One region of the Xanthomonas sp. NCPPB 3200 genome, then DNA from elsewhere that is predicted to be linked to it. Evidence: predicted binding sites of a transcription regulator. Region 1 holds the regulator's gene; the other holds the start of a gene.
What was found. Region 1 encodes HrcA, which represses chaperone genes, less so after heat shock. Its sites were predicted from a motif close to TTNGCACTCNNNNNNNNNGAGTGCNAA; they were not measured.

Region 1 (5,179 bases):
AGATCCGACAGCGCCGCTTCCACCTTGCCGATCACATCGCCACCGACCTTGCTGCCATGCTCGGTGATCGCGGTGCGGGTGGCGTGGATCAGGCCATCGGCCTGGTTACGGGCCTGCACCAGTTCCTGGAACTTCTTGTCTTCCTCGCGGTTGGCTTCCGCGTCGGCGACCATGCGCTGGATCTCTTCGTCCGACAGACCCGAACCGGCCTTGATCTCGACCTTCTGTTCCTTGTTGGTCTTCTTGTCCTTGGCCGACACGTGCAGGATGCCGTTGGCGTCGATGTCGAAGGACACTTCCACCTGCGGCATGCCGCGCGGCGCCGGCTCGATGCCGGACAGGTCGAACTTGGCCAGCGACTTGTTGAAGCGGGCCTGCTCGCGCTCACCCTGCAGCACGTGCACGGTCACGGCCGACTGGTTGTCCTCGGCGGTGGAGAAGGTCTGCGAGGCCTTGGTCGGGATGGTGGTGTTCTTTTCGATGATCTTGGTGAACACGCCGCCCATGGTTTCGATACCCAGCGACAGCGGGGTCACGTCCAGCAGCAGCACGTCCTTGACGTCGCCGGCCAGCACGCCGCCCTGGATCGCAGCGCCCACGGCCACGGCTTCGTCCGGGTTGACGTCCTTGCGCGGTTCCTTGCCGAAGAAATCGGCAACCGCCTGCTGCACCTTCGGCATGCGGGTCTGACCGCCGACCAGGATCACTTCGTTGATGTCGCTGGCGCGCAGGCCGGCATCGTTCAACGCGGTGCGGCACGGCTCGATCGACTTCTTGACCAGGTCTTCCACCAGCGCTTCGAGCTTGGCACGGGTCAGCTTGATGTTGAGGTGCTTCGGGCCCGAGGCATCGGCGGTGACGTACGGCAGGTTCACTTCGGTCTGCTGGCTGGTCGACAGCTCGATCTTGGCGCGCTCTGCGGCGTCCTTCAGGCGCTGCAGTGCCAACGGATCCTTGCGCAGATCGATGCCCTGATCCTTGTTGAATTCGTCGACCAGGTACTCGATGACACGGTTGTCGAAGTCTTCGCCGCCCAGGAAGGTGTCACCGTTGGTGGCCAGCACTTCGAACTGCTTCTCGCCATCGACTTCAGCAATTTCGATGATCGACACGTCGAAGGTACCGCCGCCCAGGTCGTACACGGCGATCTTGCGGTCGCCGCCCTTCTTGTCCAGGCCATAGGCCAGGGCGGCTGCGGTCGGCTCGTTGATGATGCGCTTGACGTCCAGACCGGCGATGCGGCCGGCGTCCTTGGTGGCCTGACGCTGGCTGTCGTTGAAGTACGCCGGCACCGTGATCACGGCCTCGGTGACCTTCTCGCCCAGGAAGTCCTCGGCGGTCTTCTTCATCTTTTCCAGCACGCGCGCAGAGATTTCCTGCGGCGCCATGCGCTTGCCATCGCTGGTCTGCACCCAGGCATCGCCGTTGTCGTGGGCGAGGATGCCGTACGGCACGTGCGAAATGTCCTTCTGCACTTCGGCGTCGGTGAACTTGCGGCCGATCAGGCGCTTCACCGCGTAGAAGGTGTTCTTCGGGTTGGTCACCGCCTGGCGCTTGGCCGAGGCGCCGACCAGCACTTCGCCGTCCTTGGTGTAGGCGACGATCGAAGGCGTGGTGCGGTCGCCCTCGGAATTTTCGATGACGCGGGCCTTGCCGCCGTCCATGATCGACACGCACGAGTTCGTGGTGCCGAGGTCAATACCAATGATCTTGCCCATGGATACGCTCCTGATGATTCTGTAGCTGTGTCCGGCGACGCCGGGTCTGGCTGAGATGTGGGGGTGGTGCGCAGGTGTTCAAGCCACCTGCACGAATCTGCGTTTCGCGCATGCGCCCGGCAGTTCAGCCGGGCGCTGCGGTTCAGTCGTGCTTGGCCACGACCACCAGGGCCGGGCGCAGCAGACGCTCGTTGAGCAGATAGCCTTTCTGGAACACCTGCACCACGTGGCCCGGGGCGATGCCCTCGGCCTCGCCCTGGCTGATCGCCTGGTGCTGGTCCGGGTTGAACGGCTGGCCGACCGGGTCGAGCAGGGTCAGGCCGTTGTCAGCCGCGACCTTGAGCAACTGCTTGTAGGTCATGTCCAGGCCATCGCGCAGCGGGCTGGGTTCGGTGCCGGCCGCGGTCAGGCCGGCGTCCAGGCTGTCGAACACCGGCAGCAGCTCGCCCAGCAACTTCTCGTTGGCGAACTTGCGCGCGTTCTCGACGTCGCGGGCGATGCGCTTGCGCTGGTTTTCCAGATCGGCCCGCTCGCGCAGGGCATCGGCCTTGACCAGCGCGATCTCGCTGCGCAGCGACTCGATCTCGGCCTTGAGCGGATCGGTCTCGGGTGGGTTCTGGGACAGGTCTTCGGAGTCGAATTCGGGGTGGTCTTGGTTCATGTGCAGTTCCCGGGCAAGCGGAACGCCCGCCCCAACGTCACCCCGTATGTGGGCGCGCGCGCGCGTTTCAAGCAAAACGATCGTATCGATCGCTGCCGCTTATCGCGTGCCGGGCGGTTCCATGGCAGCGCCCAGCACCTGGGCGGCGGTCTGCACCAGCGGAATCACCCGGTCGTAGGCCATGCGTTTGGGCCCGATCACGCCCAGCACGCCCAGCACCTGGCCATTGGCGGCATACGGCGCGGTGACCAGCGAGACATCGTCCAGCGACAGCATGCCGGTCTCTTCGCCGATGAAGATGCGCACGCCCGGCGCCTGGATGGTGCGTTCGAGCAGTTGCAGGATCTCGCGCTTGCTGGCGAAGGCCTCGAACAGCTCGCGCAGCCGGTCCAGGTCCGACAGGTCCTGCACGCCCATCAGGCGGGTCTGCCCGGCCATCACCATGTCGTCGGCGTCGGCCGGCACCAGCGCCTCGCTGGCCAGATCCACGCTGTGCGCCAGCAGCTGCTCCATCTCGTTCTTGGCCATGCGCAGCTCGCGCAGCAGCGAGGCGCGGATGTCCGACAGCGCGCGCCCGGCAAATTGCGCATTGAGGTAATTGGCCACCCGCTCCAGCTCGGCCGGCTCGTAGGCCCGGCGCGGCTCGATCACCCGGTTCTGCACCTCGTTGTCGGCAAACACCAGGATCGCCAGCACCCGGCGCGCGTCCAGCGCCACGAAGTCGATATGCCGGAACGCGAACTGCTCGCGCCGCGGTGCGCTGACCACGCCGACGAAATGGCTCATCGCCGACAGCATCTGCGAGGCGCTGCCCAGCAGCGACTGGGTGCCGTTGCCGCTGGCAAGCTCCGCGCGCAGACGGCGCACTTCTTCCTCGCCGGGCGGCTGCATCTGCACCAGGCTGTCGACGAACACCCGGTAACCGTGCGCGGTGGGCACCCGCCCGGCCGAGGTATGCGGAGAGCTGAGCAGCCCCACATCCTCCAGGTCGGCCAGGATGTTGCGGATGGTGGCCGGGCTGACGTCCAGCCCGGCGTGCTGGGCCAGCGTCTTGGAGCCCACCGGCTCGCCATCGCGGATGTAGCGGGCAATCAGCGTCCGCAGCAGTTGGCGTGCGCGGGGATCGAGCGTTGGGGACTGTGACGCGCGCATGGGATCATCCGGTGAGACTGGGCATAGATAATGTCTGGCCCTGCGGTTGGCAAGCGTCTTATTCCCTGCCCGCCGCTCCCACCCTAAGCTTCCCCAAAGCGTTCACACTCGATCCCATGCTCAGACACCTCTCCATCAAGGATTTCGCCGTCGTCCGCGCCACCGAACTGGAATTCGGGCCAGGCATGACCGTGGTTTCCGGCGAAACCGGCGCCGGCAAGTCGCTGATGGTGGACGCGCTAGGCTTCCTGTCCGGGCTGCGCGCCGACAGCGGCGTGGTCCGCCACGGTGCCGACCGCGCCGAACTGTCGGCCGAATTCCAGCTGCCGGCCCAGCACCCGGGCCTGACCTGGCTGTCGGACAACGAACTCGACGACGACGCGCAATGCCAGCTGCGCCGGATCATCCGTGCCGATGGCGGCTCGCGTGCCTGGATCAACGGCCGCCCGGTGACCTCTTCGCAACTGGCGGAGCTGGCCTCGCGGCTGGTGGAGATTCACGGCCAGCACGAACACCAGGCCTTGATGGCCCGCCACAGCCAGCTCGCCCTGCTCGACGCCTACGCCCGCAACGCCGCGCAGCGCGAGCAGGTGCGCCAGGCCAGCCAGCGCTGGCAGGCCCTGCTGGACGAACGCGATGCGCTGTCCGCGCAGGGCGATGTCTCCGACCGCATCGGCTTTCTGGAACACCAGCTCAGCGAACTGGAACGCGAGGACCTGGATCCGGCCGCGATCGCCGCGCTGGACGTCAATCATCGCCGCCAGGCGCACGCCACCGCATTGATCGGCGCGTGCGACAGCGTGGCCCTGCAGCTCAACGGCGACGACGGCGCCTCCGCACTGGGCCTGCTGCAGGACAGCCGCCATGACCTCGCGCGCGTGGCCGAGCACGAGCCGCGCCTGGGCGAGGTCGATGCACTGCTGGACAGCGCGGTCATCCAGATCGAGGAGGCGCTGGCCCTGCTCGACCGCGTGCGCGACGACCTGGAGGCCGACCCGGCCCAGTTCGAGGCGATGGAGCGCCGGCTCGGTCGCCTGCACGATCTGGCCCGCAAGCACCGCGTCACCCCGGACGAACTGGCCGCCCAGCGCGACCGCATGAGCCTGGAAGTGGAGAGCCTGCGCGGCGCCGACGAGCGCCTGCAGCAGCTGGACAAGCATATCGAGGCGGCGATCGGCGTCTGGCGCAGCGCGGCCAGCAGCCTCAGCGCCAGCCGCACCACCGCTGCCGAGGCCTTGTCGGCCGCCACCACCACGCTGATCGGCGAGCTGGGCATGGGCGGCGGGCAGTTCCTGATCCAGCTGCTGCCGCAGGACACCCTGCGCCCTGACCCCAACGGCGCCGAGCGGGTGGAATTCCTGGTCGCCGCCAACGCCGGGCAGCCGCCGCGCGCGTTGCGCAAGGTCGCCTCCGGCGGCGAGCTGTCACGGATTTCGCTGGCGATCGAGGTCGCCGCGCTCGGGCTGGACAGCGTGCCGACCATGGTCTTCGACGAAGTGGATTCCGGCATCGGCGGCGCAGTGGCCGACATCGTCGGGCAAAAGCTGCGCGCCCTGGGCGAAGAGCGCCAGGTGCTGTGCGTGACCCACTTGCCGCAGGTGGCCGCCAAGGGCCACGCGCACTATCGGGTCAGCAAGGCGCCGGTGGA
Region 2 (5,179 bases), 2.4 Mb from region 1:
GAGATCAACCTGTTCCTGAAGGTCGAGATCGGCGCCGAGGCCGCGCAGGCCCTGGCCGGCGAACTGCGCGCCCGCCCGGACGTTGCCCAGGTCACGCTGCGCACGCCGGCGCAGGGGCTGACCGAGCTGCGCGAGAGCGCCAAGCTCGACGAGGCGATCGATGCGCTGGGCGACAACCCGCTGCCGACGCTGTTGGTCGTCACGCCCAGCGAGACGGCCGACGATGCGCAGCTGGCCGGCGCGCTGCAGGCCTTGCCGCAGGCCGACCAGGTGCAGCACGACGCGCTGTGGCGCAAGCGCCTGGATGGCTGGCTGCACTTCGGCGAGCGGCTGGTGCAGGTGCTGTCGGCTCTGCTGGGTGTCGGCGCGGTGCTGGTGGTCGGTAATACGGTGCGGCTGGACATCCAGTCGCGGCGCGAGGAAATCGGCGTGCTGCAGTTGCTGGGTGCCAGCGATGGCTTCATCCGGCGTCCGTTCCTGTACCTGGGGGCCTGGTATGGGCTCGGTGCCGGCGCTGTGGCGCTCGCGCTGATCGCCGCCTCCGGGCTGGCGCTGCGCGCGCCGTTGGCGACCCTGGCCGACAGTTACGGCAGCTCCTTTACCCTGCACGGGCTGGATCTGCTGCATTCTGCGCTGGTGCTGGTCGGCACCCTGGTCCTGGGCTGGCTGGGCGCCTGGCTGGTCACCGGCCATTTCCTTCGCCAGACCCGTCCCACCGAGACCTGAGGCCTGCCATGCATCCACCGGATCTCAAGCACCTGATCAGCGACGCGCCGCGTGTGATGGTGGTCGATGGCTCCAAGCTGGTGCGCAAGCTGATCGCCGATGTGTTGCAGCGTGATCTGCCCAACGTGCAGGTGATCGGCTGCTCCAGCATCGCCGAGGCGCGCCAGGCGCTGGAAGCCGGTGCGGTGGATCTGGTCACCACCTCGCTGTCATTGCCCGATGGCGATGGCCTGACCCTGGCGCGCAGCGTGCGCGAAGCGGCCGGCCAGGCCTATGTGCCGGTGATCGTGGTCTCCGGCGATGCGCAGCAGCATCTGGTGGAGCGCCGCTTCACCGAATACGTCACCGATTATTTCGACAAGGCGCTGGGCCACGAAGCCCTGGCGACCTTCATCCGCGGCTATGTGCAGCCCGAGCCGGTGGTCGGCGCGACCGTGCTGTACATCGAGGACAGCCGCGTGGTGGCCGAGGCGACCAAGCGCATGCTCGAGCGGCAGAGCCTGAAGGTGGTGCATGTGCTCACCGCCGAGGATGCCTTTGCGCTGCTCACCGCCGAATCGCTGGGCCGCACCGAGCGCCGCATCGACGTGGTGCTGACCGATGTGACCCTGAAGGGCGAGCTCAACGGCCGCGACGTGGTCGAGCGCATCCGCATCGACTTCGCCTACGGCAAGCGTCGCCTGCCGGTGCTGGTGATGACCGGCGACACCAATCCGCGCAACCAGTCCGAGCTGCTGCGCGCCGGCGCCAACGACCTGGTGCAGAAACCCATCGAAGAACGTCTGCTGGTGACCAAGGTGCTGTTCCAGCTGCGCCTGGCACGGCTTGAGGACCAGGCTGTCACGCTATGACCGAAGTGGCTGAAGTGGAAGCGCGTATCCAGCTGGAACCGTCGTGGAAGGCGCGGGTGGGCGATTGGTTGCTGCGCCCGGAAATGCAGGAGCTGTCCGCATTCCTGCGCCAGCGCAAGGCGGCCGGGGCGCGGGTGTTCCCGCCGGGCCCGCAGATCTTTGCGGCCTTCGACGCCACCCCGTTCGAGCAGGTCAAGGTGGTGATCCTGGGCCAGGATCCGTATCACGGCGAAGGCCAGGCGCATGGGCTGTGCTTTTCGGTGTTGCCCGGCGTGCCGGTGCCGCCGTCGCTGCTCAACATCTACAAGGAGATCCAGGACGACCTGGGCATCGCGCGTCCGGACCATGGCTATCTGATGCCGTGGGCGCGCCAGGGCGTGCTGCTGCTCAATGCGGTGCTGACGGTGGAGCAGGGCCGTGCCGGCGCGCACCAGAACAAGGGCTGGGAAGGCTTCACCGACCATGTGGTGGAGACCCTCAACCGCGAGCGCGAAGGCCTGGTGTTCCTGCTCTGGGGCAGCTACGCGCAGTCCAAGGGCAAGGTCATCGACCAGGCGCGCCATCGCGTGTTCAAGGCCCCGCATCCCTCGCCGTTGTCGGCGCATCGCGGCTTTCTGGGCTGCCAGCACTTCTCCAAGACCAACGAGCACCTGCAGCGCCGCGGGCTGGGCCCGATCGACTGGTCGCTGCCGCCCCGCAACGCGCTGGACACCACTCCGGCCAGCGGCTGAACGGTACCGGCGCCGGCCCGTTTCGCGGCGGCTTTGTCACGGTCTGCGCAGGGCGGCGGTGGTAGCGTAGGTGCTCGAAGTCGGGAGTTGCGCCGTAGAACGACGGCGATACCAAAAGCCCGAACGTCCTATAAATGGAACGCTGGGAACTCTTTCTGTACCCGGCAGTCCAATAGTTCGACTGCTAAGATGGTGCCCTATGAACCAGATCACCTCGACTGCCCTAGTGGCAAACAATCTCCCGATTCCCAGTGCGCTCGGTTCGCTGGACGCCTACATCGGTGCCGTGCACCAGATCCCGGTGCTGTCGGTCGATGAGGAACAGAATCTTGCCCGTCGCTTCCGTGACGAGCTGGATCTGGACGCCGCGCGCGAGCTGGTCCATTCCCACCTGCGCTTCGTGGTGCACGTCGCTCGCGGCTACAACGGCTACGGCCTGCCGCTGGGCGACCTGATCCAGGAAGGCAACATCGGCTTGATGAAGGCGGTCAAGCGCTTCGACCCGGAAATGGGCGTGCGCCTGGTCAGCTTCGCAGTGCACTGGATCCGTGCCGAGATGCACGAGTTCATCCTGAAGAACTGGCGCATCGTCAAGGTCGCCACGACCAAGGCGCAGCGCAAGCTGTTCTTCAACCTGCGCAAGTCCAAGACCCGCCTGGGCTGGCTCAACGCGTCCGAGGTGACTGCGGTCGCCAAGGACCTGAACGTCTCCGAGCGCGAAGTGATGGAGATGGAGTCGCGTCTGTCCGGTCGCGATATCGGCTTCGATGCCTCGTCCGACGAAGACGACGATCACGGCCCGCCGTCGCCGGTGAGCTATCTGGTGGCCAACGATGAAGATCCGTCGCAGGCCTACGAGCGTCACGACAGCGAGGACAATCAGCTGCAGTTGCTGCGCGAAGGCATGGCCGGCCTGGACACGCGCTCGCGCGACATCGTCAAGCGCCGCTGGCTGGACTCCGACTCCAAGGTGACGCTGCAGGAGCTGGCCGACGAGTATGGCGTGTCGGCCGAGCGTATCCGCCAGATCGAGGCGAATGCGCTGAAGAAGATGAAGGCACTGTTCGTGGCCTGATCCTTCGATCATGCCCCAGGTGTTGCACAAACGGCCCGGTTTTCCGGGCCGTTTGCATGTGGGCTGCTTGTGCTGCGTCGAGTCCGACGACGCGCGGTGGTTCGTCGTGGTCGTTCGCCGATGATCGACCGCGCTGCGCCCGCCGGCGCTATTCCGGCAGGCGCGCCACCGGCAGATGCCAGCCGTAGCGGATGGCCATGAAACGCAGCCCGAAACAGACCAGCGCGCCGGTCGCCAGCGACCAGGCCTGCGGCACTGCGAGCATGTGCCCGATCGCGACCAGGCCGCCACCGGCCAGCGCGGCGACCGCATACAGCTCGGCCTGCAGCACCACCGGCGTCCGCGCCACCAGCAGATCACGCGCGATGCCGCCGCCGATGCCGCTGAGCATGCCGAGCAAGGTCGCGCTGAGCGGGCTGAGTTGGTAATCGAGCGCCTTGCTGGTGCCGTAGACCGCAAACAGCGCCAACCCGGCCGCGTCGAACAACTGCACCGGGTTGCGCAGCCGTTCCACCGCCGCATGCCAGTAGAAACCGGCCACGCCGGCCAGGCAGGCGACCAGCAGGTACTGCGGATGCACCAGTGCGGCCGGCGGGGTGGCGCCGATCAGCACATCGCGCACGATGCCGCCGGACACCGCCGCCGCGCACGACAGCACCAGTACGCCGAACAGATCCAGGCGATTGCGCACCGCCACGGTCGCGCCGCTGAGGGCGAACACGAAGGTGCCGAGCAGATCCAGCAGGAACAGGAGAGTGGTCACGATCAGACCGTCGCATCAGGCCGCACAGCATCGCGCACGGCCTGCGCCGCTGTCATCCGTCCTTGCTGCTGGGCGGCGGGTCGTCGGTGGCACCGCCGAAGATGATGCGCGCGGCGCGCTGGTAGCTCCAGTACGCCATCGCCCAGTTCACCAGCACCACGAACCGGTTGCGGAAACCGATCAGGAAGTACACGTGCGCGGCCAGCCAGAACCACCAGGCCACGATGCCGGAGAGCTTGAGCTTGCCGACATGCACGATGGCGGCCATGCGGCCGATCGTGGCCAGGTTGCCGTAGTCCTGGTAACGGAAGGCTGGTGCAGGCTGGCCGCGGTGGCGGGCGCGGATCGCCTTGGCGATGTGCTTGCCCATCTGCTTTGCCGCCGGTGCCACGCCCGGTACCGGGCGGCCGTCCTGCTGCACCGAGGCCAGGTCGCCGCCGACGAAGATCTCCGGGTGACCGGGTACGCTCAGGTCCGGCTCCACCAGCACGCGGCCGGCACGATCCAGCGGCACGCCCAGCGTGCGCGCCAGCGGCGATGCCGCCACGCCGGCGGCCCACACCACGGTGCGTGCAGGCACGAAGGTGTCGCCGAGCTGATAGCCCAGCGCATCGATGTGGGTGACCGGCGTGCCGGTGTGCACCTCCACGCCCAGGCGCTCGAGCTGCTTGCGCGCCTTGGCGGTGAGATCGTCCGGGAACGAGGGCAGCACGCGCGGGCCGGCTTCGACCAGGCGCACGCGCGCCTGCTGCGGGTCGATATGGCGGAATTCGTTCTTGAGCGTGTGGCGGGCGATCTCGGCCAGCGTGCCGGCCAGCTCGACGCCGGTCGGGCCGCCGCCGACCACGGCAAAACTCAGCCAGGCTGCGCGTGCGGCCGGGTCGGACTCTGCCTCGGCGCGTTCGAAGGCGAGCAGCAACTTGCGCCGCAGCACCAGCGCGTCGTACAGCGTCTTCAGGCCGGGCGCATGCTCGGCCCATTGATCGTTGCCGAAGTAGGCATGGGTGGCGCCGGTGGCCAGCAGCAACATGTC

Region 2: a site for HrcA is predicted at 2,470-2,496, ahead of rpoH (RNA polymerase sigma factor RpoH). Genes of this name have one in related genera too.

The regions. Positions count from the first base shown of each region.
Region 1 covers NZ_CM150785.1:1,749,036-1,754,214, reverse strand. Annotated here, with positions in the region: gene dnaK (molecular chaperone DnaK) at 1-1,718, opposite strand, end outside; gene grpE (nucleotide exchange factor GrpE) at 1,861-2,379, opposite strand; gene hrcA (heat-inducible transcriptional repressor HrcA) at 2,479-3,531, opposite strand; gene recN (DNA repair protein RecN) at 3,648-5,179, shown strand, end outside.
Region 2 covers NZ_CM150785.1:4,289,974-4,295,152, reverse strand. Annotated here, with positions in the region: gene ftsX (permease-like cell division protein FtsX) at 1-726, shown strand, start outside; gene AC06DU_RS18575 (response regulator) at 735-1,577, shown strand; gene ung (uracil-DNA glycosylase) at 1,583-2,308, shown strand; gene rpoH (RNA polymerase sigma factor RpoH) at 2,508-3,383, shown strand; gene AC06DU_RS18560 (trimeric intracellular cation channel family protein) at 3,532-4,146, opposite strand; gene AC06DU_RS18555 (NAD(P)/FAD-dependent oxidoreductase) at 4,199-5,179, opposite strand, start outside.